Regions from separate parts of the Aliamphritea ceti genome, predicted to be linked through region 4. Evidence: predicted binding sites of a transcription regulator. Region 4 holds the regulator's gene; each other region holds the start of a gene.
The links. The regulator LexA, encoded in region 4, represses DNA repair genes until DNA is damaged. The targets are predictions, from matches to a motif close to TACTGTNTANNTANACAGTA.
Positions count from the first base shown of each region.

Region 1: the regulator LexA is predicted to act here: its motif matches at 2,047-2,066, upstream of umuD (translesion error-prone DNA polymerase V autoproteolytic subunit).
Region 2: the regulator LexA is predicted to act here: its motif matches at 2,444-2,463, upstream of recN (DNA repair protein RecN).
Region 3: the regulator LexA is predicted to act here: its motif matches at 2,646-2,665, upstream of OCU49_RS08250 (LuxR family transcriptional regulator).

Region 1 covers NZ_AP025282.1:2,867,859-2,871,646, forward strand. Annotated here, with positions in the region: gene OCU49_RS13215 (ion transporter) at 209-1,024, shown strand; gene OCU49_RS13220 (substrate-binding periplasmic protein) at 1,095-1,874, opposite strand; gene umuD (translesion error-prone DNA polymerase V autoproteolytic subunit) at 2,083-2,517, shown strand; gene umuC (translesion error-prone DNA polymerase V subunit UmuC) at 2,523-3,788, shown strand, end outside.
Region 2 covers NZ_AP025282.1:618,234-622,021, forward strand. Annotated here, with positions in the region: gene OCU49_RS02780 (outer membrane protein assembly factor BamE) at 1-7, opposite strand, end outside; gene fur (ferric iron uptake transcriptional regulator) at 158-583, shown strand; gene recN (DNA repair protein RecN) at 644-2,320, opposite strand; gene grpE (nucleotide exchange factor GrpE) at 2,678-3,274, shown strand; gene dnaK (molecular chaperone DnaK) at 3,437-3,788, shown strand, end outside.
Region 3 covers NZ_AP025282.1:1,803,812-1,807,599, forward strand. Annotated here, with positions in the region: gene xsc (sulfoacetaldehyde acetyltransferase) at 1-748, shown strand, start outside; gene pta (phosphate acetyltransferase) at 948-1,946, shown strand; gene OCU49_RS08245 (DUF6506 family protein) at 2,298-2,597, shown strand; gene OCU49_RS08250 (LuxR family transcriptional regulator) at 2,744-3,391, shown strand; gene OCU49_RS08255 (hypothetical protein) at 3,462-3,650, opposite strand.
Region 4 covers NZ_AP025282.1:1,936,181-1,939,968, forward strand. Annotated here, with positions in the region: gene topA (type I DNA topoisomerase) at 1-458, shown strand, start outside; gene OCU49_RS08860 (DUF6586 family protein) at 544-1,059, shown strand; gene OCU49_RS08865 (hypothetical protein) at 1,090-1,347, shown strand; gene OCU49_RS08870 (cell division inhibitor SulA) at 1,406-1,879, opposite strand; gene lexA (transcriptional repressor LexA) at 1,884-2,486, opposite strand; gene dinG (ATP-dependent DNA helicase DinG) at 2,617-3,788, shown strand, end outside.

The DNA.
Region 1 (3,788 bases), 930 kb from region 4:
ATTAATCCGGATTTCACAACGAAGCTAGCCGTCAGAACGGACCTACATAACAACTGAGCAAGCAGCAAACACTCTAAATGCTGTTCTAACTAAAGCATGTCAGATAACTTCCGTTCCAGGTCTTACCGAGCGTTTTCTTCCGCATTTGAGCTGGGTTACAATGCCCAGCCTGAACATCAACCTTCACTGATCAGTTGTCACTCAATCTATGAATTTCGATACGCTGCAAAATAATTTTTTCCGCCTTCGTAACAACCGCCTGTTTGAATGGTTTGTTGTCGGCATTATCATCTTCTCAGCGCTGGTAATTGGCGCCAAGACTTACGACATCCCACCCCAGCTGCTAATACTGACAAGCTGGATGGATACCGGCATTACATTCTTCTTCCTCATAGAGATAACAATACGTTTCCTTGGCGAACCGAATAAACGCAGCTTCTTCAAGAACCCCTGGAACCTCTTCGACACCCTGATTGTTGTAGTCAGCCTGATACCTATTCAAGACAGCGAAATGGCCCTGATCGGCCGCTTAATCCGTATCTTCCGGGTATTACGGATGGTATCGATTATTCCTGAGCTACGCTTATTGCTGAACTCACTGATCAAGGCGTTGCCACAACTTGGCTATGTCATTCTGCTGATGTTTATCATCTTTTACATTTATGCGGCGGTTGGAGCATCTTTCTTTGCCCACATAAATGAAACCCTGTGGGGCGACATATCCATTGCCATGCTAACCCTCTTCCGGGTAATGACTTTTGAAGACTGGACAGATGTCATGTATGAAACCATGGCGGTGTACTCCTTTAGCTGGGCCTACTATCTGAGCTTTATCTTCTTAACCACTTTTGCCTTCCTGAACATGGTTATTGGTATTGTTGTAAACGTCATGGAAGCCGAACACGCTGAAGTACGTAAAGAACAGGAACTTGCCGATGGCGTACCAACCATTGAAGACCTGCATAAAGAAATTATCGAACTCAAAACCCTGATCAGAGAGCAGCATACGCACCGCGAAAACTAATCACGATGCACCCCGTTGCAGATATAAAAAAAGCCTCATTATGAGGCTTTTTTTATACATTAATTCAGCATTACGGGCGCATGGTTTTGCCCTGAGAGCTGATCTTCACCAGATCAGAGAAACCGGCGCCTGTGTGCTGCTGATAGATATCATCAAGACTACCATCCGCATGCATGGCACCGACAGCGGCATCCAGACGACGCATCTTATCCCGCTGACCTACGTTAAAAGATGGATACATAGGCTGAGTACTGAATACCGGCAGCATAGGCTTAAGATCCAGACTGTGATCACGGATTGCCTGCTGCATAACCACGACATCAGCAAACACCAGATCCAGACGATCTTTCATAATCATCTTCCCAGCCACTTCTTCACTGGGCACCCATTCAATAACAGGAAAACCAGCATTCAGAATTTTGGTGGAATACTGGAAGCCCTGCATCAGCGCCAGACGCTTATCGACCAGCTTACCAACATACTCGTAAGGCCCATAATCGTCCCCGTTACGTAACCAGAACGCCTGCACATACAAAGCATTGGGGTGGTCACCATGGATCAGACCGGGACGCTCAACCGCATCCAGAGCAAAATCATATTCGCCCCGCTGCACCATTACGATACAACGTTGCCAGGGTAAATTACGGAAGCTGATATCGAATCCGGCCCGTTCTGCTGCAGCCTGCATTACATCGACGGTAATACCGCCAGGCTGACCATCAATCATCCGTGTATAAGGTGGCCACTCAACAAAGCAAGCTCTCAGCTTCTCTGCTGCAGAGACTTGCGTGGCACTAAACAGAACAACGACCAGAACTGCACGAATCAGACAGTCGAAAAGTGTGCGCATATAACGTTTCCTTTTGGCTATCAGAGTGAATCTGTCACTGTTTCGCCCAGTATATAGCAGCCACCGTACCCCTGACATACTGTATTTATATACGACTGCCCAGATCGGGGTGAATGGAATATCTTAAGTCGTTTTGTGACACATAACTTGCCCATACAAAGCCGCACACCTATACTGTATATATTTACAGTATAAATATATTACACTCATGAAATGCCAATTTATTGCCCGCTATCAGATGCCTTCAAATACCACTGTTTGCATTCCACTGTTTGGCGAAACAGTTCCTGCAGGTTTTCCTTCACCGGCACAGGACTATGTAGAACGTAGCCTGGACCTGAATGAGCTTTGTATTCAGCATCCTGCAGCGACCTACTTTGTTCGTGCTCAGGGCGATTCCATGCAAGGCGCGGGCATTTTTGACGGCGATATTCTGGTCGTAGACCGTTCACTCAAAGCCCGCCATGAAGACATTGTCATCGCCTGTCTGGACAACGAATTCACCGTTAAGCAACTGCAAACTCGCCCCCGCATGCGCTTAGCCCCAATGAACCGACAGTTTCCCGTCATCGAGATACAAGAAGAATCAACACTGGAGATTTTCGGCGTCGTCAGCACTGTTATTCATCAGTTGCGCAGGTAACAACTATGTCGACACCCTGCTTTGCCCTGGTGGACTGTAATAACTTCTATGCCAGCTGTGAACGCCTGTTCCGCCCGGACCTGCGCAACAGACCAATAGTTGTACTCTCCAATAACGATGGCTGTATTGTTGCCCGTAGCTCTGAAGCTAAAGCACTGGGAATTACAATGGCAGTACCTTTATTTCAGGTACAGGAAATCCTTGACCGGGAACAGGTCACTGTTTTTTCATCCAACTACGCACTTTATGGCGACATCTCTGCCCGCGTCATGAGCCTGCTGGAACAACTGGCACCGGCCACAGAAGTGTATTCAATTGATGAAGCCTTTCTGGATTTTACCGGCATTAAAGCCAACCAGTCACTCGACGCACTGGGCAGCCAAATTAAACAACAGATAGCCGACTGGGTAGGTATTCCGGTATGTGTAGGTATAGCCCCGACCAAGACACTCGCCAAGCTGGCTAATCATGCCGCCAAAGCATATCCAAAAACCAATGGCGTTGTTGATCTCACAGACCCGGCCCGGCAACAGCGATTATTGCGCCTGCTACCGGCAGACGAAGTATGGGGCGTTGGTCGTCGAACTTACAGACGTTTGCAAACACTCAATATTCATACAGCCTGGCAGCTGGCATGCTGCAACACCGCGTGGATACGCAAAGAATTTTCCGTCACTCTGGAACGCACAGTCCGGGAGCTTCAGGGACAAAGCTGCTTTGATCTGGAAGACCAGCCACCACCACGGCAACAGATTCTCTGCAGCCGTAGCTTCGCAAAGCGCATAACAGAATATTCACCCATGCATGCAGCCATTTGTCAGTACACAGCCAGAGCAGCAGAAAAACTACGCGAACAGGATGCTACAGCGCGGCTAATCAGCATTTTCATCCGCACCAGCCCGCACAGCCATAACAGCGAGTATTACAGCCCCTCTGCCAGTCACCGCTTAAGCGTTCCCAGCAATGACACCCGCATACTGGTTGCAGCTGCCATCAAATTACTGAATAACATCTGGCAGGAAGGCCACAGATTTATTAAGGCAGGCATCATTCTCACCGACCTGTACACCGCTGGAAGTTTTCAACCAACCCTGTTTGACCAACCTGACCGGCGCAACAGTAAAGCACTCATGGAAACGCTGGACAGAATCAACCACTCGGGACTTGGCAAGATATGCTTTGCCGGCGAGCAACTTAGCCAGGGCTGGCAGATGCAACGCAATAAATTATCACCAGCCTACACCACTAGATGGCATGAATTACCCATTGTA
Region 2 (3,788 bases), 1.3 Mb from region 4:
TTTGCATGGGTAAATGACTTCCACTTTCGGGCATAAAATCAGATAATCAGTTTAGAACTTCTGAATGAGTTCAGTTGTTGTTATGAGACTGGGCTTATTCAAAAGTTCGAAAAAATAAGTCTATCATCCGTTGCGGTCAACATCATAGAGAAAGATTATGGCACTTGAAAATCAAGAATTAAGAAAAGCAGGTCTTAAAGTTACTCTGCCCCGGATCAAAATTTATCAGATCCTTGAGAAGGCTGGTGAAAGCGATCATTTCAGTGCTGAAGATATCTACAAAATTCTGCTGGAGCAGAGTGAAGATGTTGGATTGGCGACTGTATACCGGGTACTGACTCAGTTTGAAGCTGCAGGTCTGGTAAGCCGTCATCATTTTGAAGGCGGTCATTCCGTTTTCGAATTGAGCAAGGACGAGCAGCACGATCATATTGTTTGCGTAAAATGTGGCAAAGTACGTGAATTTACTGATACCAACCTGACTAAGCGCCAGGATGAGATTGCTGAAGGCTTAGGCTTCACTGTTACTGACCGTACCTTGTACCTGTATGGTGTATGTAAAGAAGGCTGCGAAGCTAAGTAAGCTTTCTCAGATGTAAAAAAAACCGGCTCTGGCCGGTTTTTTATTGTCTGTTTACAATTCTTAGTGAGGGCGGGTAATACTGAGCATTTCTTTGGCGTGTTCACGTGAAGTATTGGTAACATCAATACCACCAAGCATACGTGCAACTTCTTCAACTCTCTCATCGGAACTTAGCATATTGATCTGTGTGTGAGTGTGCTTCTTGCCGGCTCGCTTGCTGACAAACAGGTGCTGATGCCCCTGAGATGCAACTTGTGGCTGGTGTGTGACACACAATACCTGACTATGTCCGCCAAGCTGGCGTAACAATCGTCCTACCACTTCGGCGATGGCGCCGCCTATGCCAACATCTACTTCATCAAATATCAGCGAAGGTGTACTGGCTGATTGTGCTGTGATTACCTGAATTGCCAAACTGATACGTGACAGTTCACCACCGGATGCAATTTTATGCAGTGATCGTGCTGGTTGGCCTTTGTTTGTTGAAATCAGAAATTCTATTTCTTCTAGCCCGTTTGGATTTAACTGACCTTTTTCATAAGCGGTGAGTTGTACGTCAAGATTAGCGGCAGGCATACCGAGATCATGTAGCTGCTTATTAACCTGTTTGTTCAGTTTGCGGGCAGTACGCTCACGGACTTCACTGAGACGCTCAGCAAGTTGATAGTAACCTTCCTGTGCTAACTGTGCTTGCTGTTCAAGGGCATCGAGCTCCTGATCAGACATTGACAGATCTGCCAACTCAGCTTGTAGTGCGCTTAAATGATCGCTCAGTTCTTCAGGTGCAATACGGTGTTTGCGTGCGAGGTCGAACAGACTGCTGAGGCGATCTTCGACAATAAGCTGGCGTTCTGGGTTTAATTCAACCCGGCCGAGATATTGATTCATCTCCTGGCTGGCTTCTTCTATCTGAATTTGTGCACTGGTCAGCATTTCCATTGTCTGACGAATCGAAGGTGATTGCGCTTTCATATTGCTGAGCAGATGCTGGCACTGGTTCAATAAGTTAAGGCAGTTACCGCCTTCGCCGTCCTGAGTTATTTGTAGCAGTTGCTGACCTGTTTGGATAATTTCACCTGCGTTGGCCAGCGTTTGCTGTTCACTGACGAGGGATTCAAATTCACCGCTTTGAATTTGCAGTGTTTCAAGCTCTTCAACCTGATAACTAAGTAACTGGACTCGGGCTGCCTGTTCTTCGTTTTGTTGCGAAAGTGTTTTGTGTTTCTGATCAAGCAAGCGCCATTGCTTGTATTGCTGACGGGTTTGTTTAACCAGGCGGGTTTCGCCTGAGAAAGCATCCAGTAAGTGTCGGTGATGATCTTTTTTAAGCAGGCGCTGATGTTCGTGTTGACCATGAATTTCAATTAAATATTCGCCCAACTGACGTACTTTAGCGATTGGACAGGCGGTGCCATTTATATAACACCGTGAACGGCCTTCTGCGGTAACAACGCGACGAAGAATGCACTGATCATCCTGATTCAGCTCCTGCACAATTAGCCAGTCTCTGGCGGTTGGAATTTGACTAATATCGAAGTCAGCAGTGATTTCTGCCCGTTCTGCACCGTTGCGGACGGTGCCGCTGTCGGCGCGTTTGCCTAAGGCGAGCCCCAGAGCATCGAGCATAATTGACTTGCCGGCACCAGTCTCTCCGCTCACAACGGTCATGCCGTTGTGAAGTTCTAAATCGAGCTGTTCAACAATGGCGTAATTACGAATGTTTAACTGTGTCAGCATTCTTCTGGCCTCAGGAAAAAGTGCGCTTATTTTTACGTACTGCTGTATCGCGTATTGACGTCGGCCAACCTGGTATAAATGACGTATGTTCAACGGAGAGGTTGAGTGACGTATCACTGTATGAGCTGTGTTTTTATACAGTGTTTTTTAATTTATAAGCCATTCCCTTATCAGACGCAATATGTTTTCTCGTCAGGTGTTAAAAAAATATGTCTTTTTACTTGAATCTTGCCGGCACAGCCCCATATATGTCTGCAACGTTATTTACCCCGTTACTAAGCTGTGCGGGTGTAAAGATTCCTTTTGTGAAGCAGTGGTCGACAGGCTGTTGCAGACAGAAATATCTTGGAGAAACAGATGGCAGGTGAAGATAAAGTTCAGGCTGATGCGGCGCAAGAAGGCGCTGAAGAAATTCTTGAAACCGTAGAAGGTGTTCTGGCGGATGAAGAAGAGTTACTGAACACTGCTGCTGAAGGTGAGCTGGATGTGGCTGCCTTACAAGCATCCGTAACAACTCTGGAAACTCAGGTTGCTGCGCTGAAAGATCAGGAGTTACGTACTCAGGCTGAAATGCAGAATATTCGCCGTCGGGCTGAAATGGATGTTGAGAAAGCGCATAAGTTCGCACTGGAGAAATTCAGTAATGAATTGTTGCCTGTTCTGGATAGCCTGGAGCGTGCAATTGAAGCAAGCCAGTCTGATGAAGAGGCGGTGAAAGTACTGCGTGAAGGTGTCGAGATGACACTGAACATGTTTGTTGCCGGTCTAGAAAAGTTCAAAGTTGAGCAGATTAACCCAATGGGTGAAAGCTTTAATCCTGAACTGCATCAGGCAATGTCTATGGTGCCAAACCCTGAAGTGCCTGCGAATAATGTTATGGCGGTTATGCAGAAAGGTTACACCTTGCATGGTCGCTTGATTCGTCCGGCTATGGTTGTCGTGTCCAAGGGATAAAAATGGCCTTCTGTGACAGTTTATCGCAGAAAAACGCATAAAAGCCGTAAAAAAGATCCGGTTTTGGCTTGAAAGCATGAAAACCGGACATATATAGCAAGCAAGGCTTTATTACAGAATTTTCGTCCGTCATACCGGGCACAGAAAGATTGGAGTTTTACAATGGGTAAAATCATCGGGATCGATTTAGGTACCACTAACTCATGCGTTGCAGTACTGGACGGTGAAAACACTAAAGTTATTGAGAATGCCGAAGGCGATCGCACCACTCCTTCCATCATCGCTTACACAGGTGAAGGTGAGACTCTGGTTGGCCAACCTGCAAAGCGTCAGGCAGTAACTAACCCGATTAATACACTGTTTGCTATTAAGCGTCTGATTGGCCGTCGTTTTAAAGATTCTGTTGTTCAGAAAGACATCAGCATGGTGCCATACAAAATTGTTGAAGCTGATAACGGCGATGCCTGGGTTCAGGTAAATGACAATAAAATGGCTGCTCCACAGGTATCTGCAG
Region 3 (3,788 bases), 130 kb from region 4:
TAACAAAGAAGAGCGTCTGAAGCTGGTTGCTGCTGAGAAAGAAGCTTGGGAAACTGAGCTGACTGAGTGGATCCACGAGAAAGATGCTTACTCTCTGGACATGATCGAAGAGCAAGCTGCCGAAGAAGGCAACTTCATGCACCCACGTCAGGTTCTGCGTGCACTTGAAGAAGCTATGCCAGCAGACGTTATGGTGTCTACCGATATCGGTAACATCAACTCTGTAGCTAACAGCTACCTGCGTTTCGAGCGTCCACGTTCTTTCTTCGCACCAATGTCTTTCGGTAACTGTGGTTACGCACTGCCTACTATCATGGGTGCTAAAGTTGCTGCTCCTGAGCGTCCAGCTGTATCTTACGCTGGTGACGGCGCATGGGGCATGTCTATGATGGAAATCATGACTTGTGTACGTGAAGATATCCCTGTTACTGCTGTTGTATTCCACAACCGTCAGTGGGGTGCAGAGAAGAAGAACCAGGTTGAATTCTACAACCGTCGTTTCGTAGCTGGTGAGCTGGAAAACCAGAGCTTTGCGGGCATCGCTAAAGCAATGGGTTCTGAAGGCGTTGTTGTAGACAAGCTGGAAGACGTAGGTCCTGCTCTGAAAGAAGCTATCCGTAAGCAGATGGAAGAGCGTATCACTACAGTAATCGAAGTTATGTGTACTCGTGAACTGGGTGATCCGTTCCGCCGTGACGCACTGGCTAAGCCAACTCGTCACCTGGACAAGTACAAAGACTTCGTATAAGTCTTAGTCCTTATCGACAGCAAACCGAAGGCCTTTGGCCTTCGGTTTTTTTATCTGGGCTGTCTGATTTAATTGCAGTTTAAAAACTGTGCAGACTTCTGTGGATAGCTTACCGTGAGGTGATTTATTCACAGCAGTTTTTCATTAAGAATATGCGCGGATACCGTAGTTGCGGACGTCGGCGAGAAGGAGTTTTTATATGACCGCATTAGAGAAAATTTTCCAGCGAGCGAGTGCCGATCCCCGTTCTATTGTACTGGCAGAAGGTAATGACCCACGTATTCTTGAGGCGGCAGTAAGTGCAACAGCGCAGGGCATTGCAGATGTAACTGTGCTGGGTGATGTGGAAGAGGTTAAGGCGCTGGCTGTCGCGAATAATCTGGATCTTACATCGATTGCTGTTCTAGACCCGAAGGCTTCTGATGCTGCTGGCCGTTATGCTGATGCGTTGTTTGAAAAACGTAAAGCCAAAGGTATGACAGAAGAGAAGGCTGCTGAATTGATTCAGGATCCTCTTTACTATGCACAGATGATGGTACACCTGGGCGATGCTGACGGCTCTGTTGCCGGCGCTGTTTACACTACTGGTGATGTGGTTCGCGGTGCGATTCAGATTATTGGTATGTCTGAAAGCAGCTCTATGGTTTCTAGCTTCTTCCTGATGATGATGTCGCAGCCGCATCACGATATTCAGGGTGGCATTGTTTTCTCTGATTGTGGATTGGTAATTGATCCGGATGCACAGCAGCTTTCACAGATCGCGATGTCTGCTGCGGCAAGTGCTCAGACAATGCTGGGTGAAGAGCCTCGAGTGGCTATGCTGTCATTTTCTACTCATGGTAGCGCCAAGCACCCTGCAGTGGATAAAGTTGCTGAGGCGACTCGCCTGGTACGTGAGCAAATGCCAGAACTGAAGCTGGACGGTGAAGTACAGTTTGATGCCGCAATTGTCCCGGCGATTGCAGAACGTAAAGTAAAAGATTCACAGGTAAACGGTCAGGCTAACGTACTGGTGTTTCCTAACCTTGAGGCTGGCAATATTGGCTATAAGATTGCAGAGCGTATTGGTAAAGCAGAAGCTATCGGACCTGTTTTGCAGGGCCTGAAAAAGCCAGCTAATGACTTATCCCGTGGCTGCAGTGCGAAAGATGTCGTTAACGTAATTGCGATTACGGTGCTGCAGGCACAAAATCTGTAACAATTATATTGCTAAAAACTTGCCTGAAAACGCCACGACAGGAATGCACCTGTCGTGGCGTTTTTGTATTAGCGCTTTAAAACAAGCGCCATCCTGCTTTGACCTTAGATTGAAAATAATTTACCGATTTGTTCTGAAAGCCAGTTTTTAATTATTATAACTAATTGTTTTTGTTGAATTTATTTTGATTTATTTCTGGTTCTAAATTTTCAAAAAATTTGGCCCTAACTTAAAGCCTGAAACACGTTTCTAATAGCTTCATCCTGAGTCGTAGTTTGGCAATTGTTGATTTGACTTTAAGTTGAAAGCTTCAGACATGACTGGTCGAAAACAATAACAAAGGGGGTCGCAATGGCTTTACAGAAATATGGTTTCATCGTTAAAAGTGCAGGCTTGGATATGTTCAAGCATCAGGGGCATCTGGCGAGTGATAACTTTAATATGTCGATGGCTGGCGTACAGGACGCTGGACAGGCCTGCTTTGTAGCACAAGAGATGCTTACCAAGGGTGTGCAGCTGATCGAATTGTGTGGTGCTTTCTCTGGCGAGGAAGCTCAGCAGATTCGTGATGCAATTGAAGATCGGATTCCGGTTGGTTACGTTCAGTACACAGAAGAAGAACGCGAACGCTTAACGCGCGAGCTGAGTTAAGTCAGAGTCCGGGCGCGGTTAAAAGTTAAAGCGTGAGGGCTGGCAGGCTACTGTATTAATAAAAGGATTTATTACTAAGCGTTATTCTAACTGCCAGTGCTTTAATTCGGCTACCGTATCCGGGCGCAATCATCATGGGTGCCCATATGAAGATCATACTTGCAGATCGCTCGCCGCTGTTTCGTTTAGGTTTAAGTCTTGCTCTGGAGCAGGCTGGAATCATTGTTGATACGTTTGAAGTAAACAGTCTCGAACAGATGACCGGCCGTTTAAACAAAATTAACGGTACTGTAGTAGTTGTCGTTGATGCTCTGTTACCAGGGTTAGAAAGTCTTAGTCAGTTAAAAATTGCTGCTGGCAATGCTGATGTGCGTTTTCTGATCATGACAAATAATCTGGATATCGTTATATCCCGCTGGGCTATTTTGAATGGCTTTCACGGTGTGATTGCTAAAACTTCAGGCATGGAAGAATATGGCAATGCAATCCGTAACGTCCTGGAAGGCCATATCTGGCGCTATGACGAAACCGCAGATCCTGATCAGTTGAGCGGACAGCAAACGCGTATTGGCTATGCTCTGCGTCGGCTTTCTGAGCAGGAGAATAATGTTCTGAGCTTGGTGCGCTGTGGTTTAAGGAATAAACAAATAGCACATCAAATGTCACTCACAGAGCACACAATTAAGTCTCATATGTCGAACATTCTTCGTAAGCTTGAGATTGAAAACCGGACGCAGCTGGTTATTGCTGTGCAGAAGATAGATATTAATCAGACACGTTTATTAACGGCCTGAAAGAGCCGTTTTTAAAACACAGCTCCTCTTTATGTTACATCAGTTGGGTAAAGAGGGAGCTGATTTCAGCTTATCCCAGATAGATTTCATTTCTTAGTAAATAAGCATCATGTTTTACCCGGTCAAACTCAGTATCAGTCAGGCTGATTGGACAGTGGGTATCTCTGCTGTTGAGTAGCAGGCTTCGGGTGTTCTTGCGTGAGGCGATTACAGTAATTTTGTGTTGTTGTACTGCTTGGGATGTTTGCTTGTGATACATGCTCAGATTCCCCTTTGTCTATGTTTCTTTGTTTGTCACAAATGCTTAACACAGCTGAAGCACTGATACAGCATAGACGGTATTCATGACTTTTCTATGACAGTTTTGTGCTTACTTATAACTTCTGGTTTTTTGGGG
Region 4 (3,788 bases):
GTAAGTTCTTTGGCTGTACCAGTGAAGGCTGTAAGAATACTCGCAAGTTGCTGAAGAGTGGTGAAGCTGCGCCGCCTAAAATGGATCCTGTACCAATGCCAGAATTGGCTTGTGAAAAGGTTGAAGATACTTATGTACTGCGTGATGGTGCATCAGGTTTATTCCTGGCTGCCAGTCAGTTCCCGCGCAAACGGGAGACGCGTGCACCTAAGGTCAGTGAGCTGTTGCCGCATCAAAAAGAAATTGATCCGAAATACAGTTTCTTATTCAGTGCGCCTGTACAGGATGATGAAGGTAATCCAAGTATTGTTCGTTACAGTCGTAAAACTAAAGAGCAATATGTAATGACTGAGGTTGAAGGTAAGGCTACAGGTTGGCGTGCTTTCTATCAGGGTAATAGCTGGGTTGTTGAGGCCGCAAAAGCGAAAGCTAAGCCAAAAGCGAAAGCTAAGAAGTAAGCGTCTACACTTATGATGGATGGTCGTCGAGTCTTTGGCGGCCATTTTGTAGCTTGTTTATATCCCTTCTTAAGTAGGTGTCAGTATGTCTTTGTCTGGATTAAGTCTGACTAATCAGCGTATCTTTTTTAGTAAGTTGCAGTTGCAGCAGTACGCTTCGCTTATTGACGGAGATTCTGAGCCTGCAATGCAAGCGCAGTATGAGTCAGTTGTGTTTCACTTAAACTTTGCATATCAGGCATTTTTGTCTGAGCTAATAGAAACCGATAATCGGGGCTTAGTTTTGGCAGAGGCTCAGAGTGCTTCCGTGTTGGTTGGTGATTGTGAAACCGGCTCAGTATCGCCTGAGCTTAAGGAGTTAGCTTTGCTTGAAGGGACGGGTGAGAGTGAAAGTGTTTCCTGGTTAGCAGGCCTGCAAGCTGCATATAAACAGCTTGGAGTAGCAGGAGCTGATGTTGGCTCATCTGGCGCTGTTCAGCATTCCGAGATTAGCGTGACTATGCTTTCCGAAAATGATGATAAGCTATCTGAGTTAAGGTTTTGGCATCAGTCTTTGGCTTCGACAGTACAGCGATTACGTACGATGTCTCAGGAATGGTAGTTTCTTTTTTAAATTTACAGAGTTATTTAGATGGCTGAGTTGTTTCTTGAAATTGTTGAGCTTGAAAGCGGCGAGATAGTGCTGCGAGAGATGGAATCTGATGATGTGCCTGTAATGAAGGTGAGTTTTTCTGATGACATGAAGAAGCGTTTACAGGATCAGCATCTGGATGTGGCTAAAGTTATGTTAAGTGCTGGCATTCATATGGCTGCTGAGATGCAAAATAAAACTGCGGAAGCAGAGGCGCTACAAAAGGTGGAAGATGAAAAGCCACCGGTTTTGCATTAATGAAAATATAGAATTAAAAAAAGCGCCATCAGGCGCTTTTTTATAATCAGAGGGCGCTTTATGCAGCCATTCGGTCACGAATAACAATGCCGTGGCTAGCGCCGCGCTCAGCTGCGTTTTCCAGGCCGGACAGTTGTTCGTTACTCAACATACCAGGCCAGGTGATAACAGCGTGGCATGTACCGGCTTTTAAAGCCTGGTGAGCAAGGTCATAGGTGCTGTGACTCGCGTCAGGTTGCAGTAGCATTATCTTATTCAGGTCGATACCTGCTGCTGTCAACAGCGCTTTAGGCAGGCTGCTTGGCGGTGCAATCCATGCAAACCAGCGGTCATCACGACTAAGTTGAGCAAGCAGGGGTAGTAACATGGTTAACTGATCAAAATCGTTGTTATGCATAACAATTTCAGTAATTTTACCAGCCAGCGCCGGCATAGGTTGTTCTGCCTTTGCCGTTAACACGTTTTCAGAAGGGCGAATAAGGGGAATATTCGCGTTCTGATGAGATTGGGTTACCAGTTCTGCCTGCATCATGTCGTTATCCTCTTCTAATCACGCCTACACCTAGGCCTTCAATAGATAATTCCTGTTCTTCCAGGTTGATCACAATAGGTTCGAACTCTTCGTTCTCTGCAATCAGATAAACTAAGTTGCCGTCTTTTTTAAAACGTTTAACAGTGACGTCATCTTCAATACGCGCTACAACTATTTCGCCATTTTTGGCTTGTTTGCACTGATGAACGGCCAGTAAGTCTCCGTCCATGATGCCAACATTTTTCATGCTTGTGCCACGTACCCGTAACAGGTAATCAGCCGGAGGGTGAAAGAAGTCGGCAGCAATCGTGCAGCGCTCTTCTACATGCTGCTGAGCCAGGATTGGGTTACCAGCAGCAACCTGACCAACAACAGGTAAACCTGATTCTTCTTTTTCCAACTCAGGTATGCGAATACCACGTGAGGTGCCGGGTATCATTTCAATTGCGCCTTTACGTGCCAGCGCTTTAAGGTGCTCCTCTGCTGCATTGGCTGACTTAAAGCCCAGCTCGCGAGCGATGTCAGCACGGGTAGGCGGGTAGCCTGTGGTTGCAATGCAGTGCTTTATACAATCAAGAACATCGGTTTGTCGTTGTGTAAGTTTCATGATGATCTCTGTGTTTTTATCCAGTAGCTGTAACTATATACAGTATTTTGCTTTTGTAAACATTTTTTATGTTTATATATCCAGTGTTATTGATAGAATGGCCGCCACTACTACAGACGGGTTTCTTTAAGTGCTGACCGACGACCTAAAAAAACAAATTCAGACTGCTTACAGCAAGTTTTTGACTAGCCGTGGTTTAAAAGCGCGTTCCAGCCAGAAACGAATGATTGCTGAAGTTGCCAAAGTAATTGGCAATATTCCCGTGGATGATAAAGCACAGCGTCTGGGTGAAAACCATGTATGTGTTGTTGAGGCAGGAACCGGTACAGGCAAAACAATTGGTTATTTGCTAGCTGCGATCCCGGTTGCTAAAGCTCTTAAAAAGAAAATTATTCTTTCTACGGCAACGGTTGCCTTGCAGGAACAGCTGTTACATAAAGATTTGCCAGATGTGCTTGAGCATACTGAATTGCCAATGAGCTTTACGCTTGCTAAAGGCCGCGGGCGGTATCTTTGTATCAATAAGGTCGAACAGCATCTTGATTCAAGCAGCTCTACTGGTCAGATTGCATTATATGAAGACGAGCAGGCCATGCGGCTTGATGCCGAAACCGAAACCTTTTATAAGCATTTGTTGAATGAATATGCGTCAGGACGCTGGGACGGTGACCGTGACAATCTGACGGAAGAGGTTGAAGATTCTCGCTGGGGGCCTCTGACCAGCGATCATTTGCAATGTACGAACCGGCGTTGCAGTAATTTTAGTGCGTGTAGCTTTTTTAAGGCCCGCCGGGATCTTGATCAGGTTGAATGTGTTATTGCCAATCATGATATTGTTTTGGCTGATTTGTCACTGGGCGGTGGTGCTATTTTGCCTGAGCCTGGTGAGGCTATTTATATTTTTGATGAAGGCCACCATCTGGCACCGAAGGCCAGTAATCACTTTGCTTACAGTTTGCGTATAAAGTCGTCGTCCCGATGGCTTAATACATTGCCTAAGCAACATGCTCAGATGCTCGATCAGTTGGGGCATCCCGGATTGATGTCACAGTATGTAGAGCAGACACTGCGACCCGGTGAAGATTTAAAGATTCTTCTTGAGCAGATTAATGAGCTGGTTAAACCGTTAATGGTTAATACGGATAATGGCCGTATATTGGATCGATACCGGTTTGCAGGCGGCCATGTACCTGAAGAGTTCCGTCAGATATTTAAAGATGCCGAGCATTTAGCTGCTCGCTTATTAACCAGGCATGAAATGTTACTGGATTTGTTCAGAGAAGCTCTGGATGGTGAAGTAGG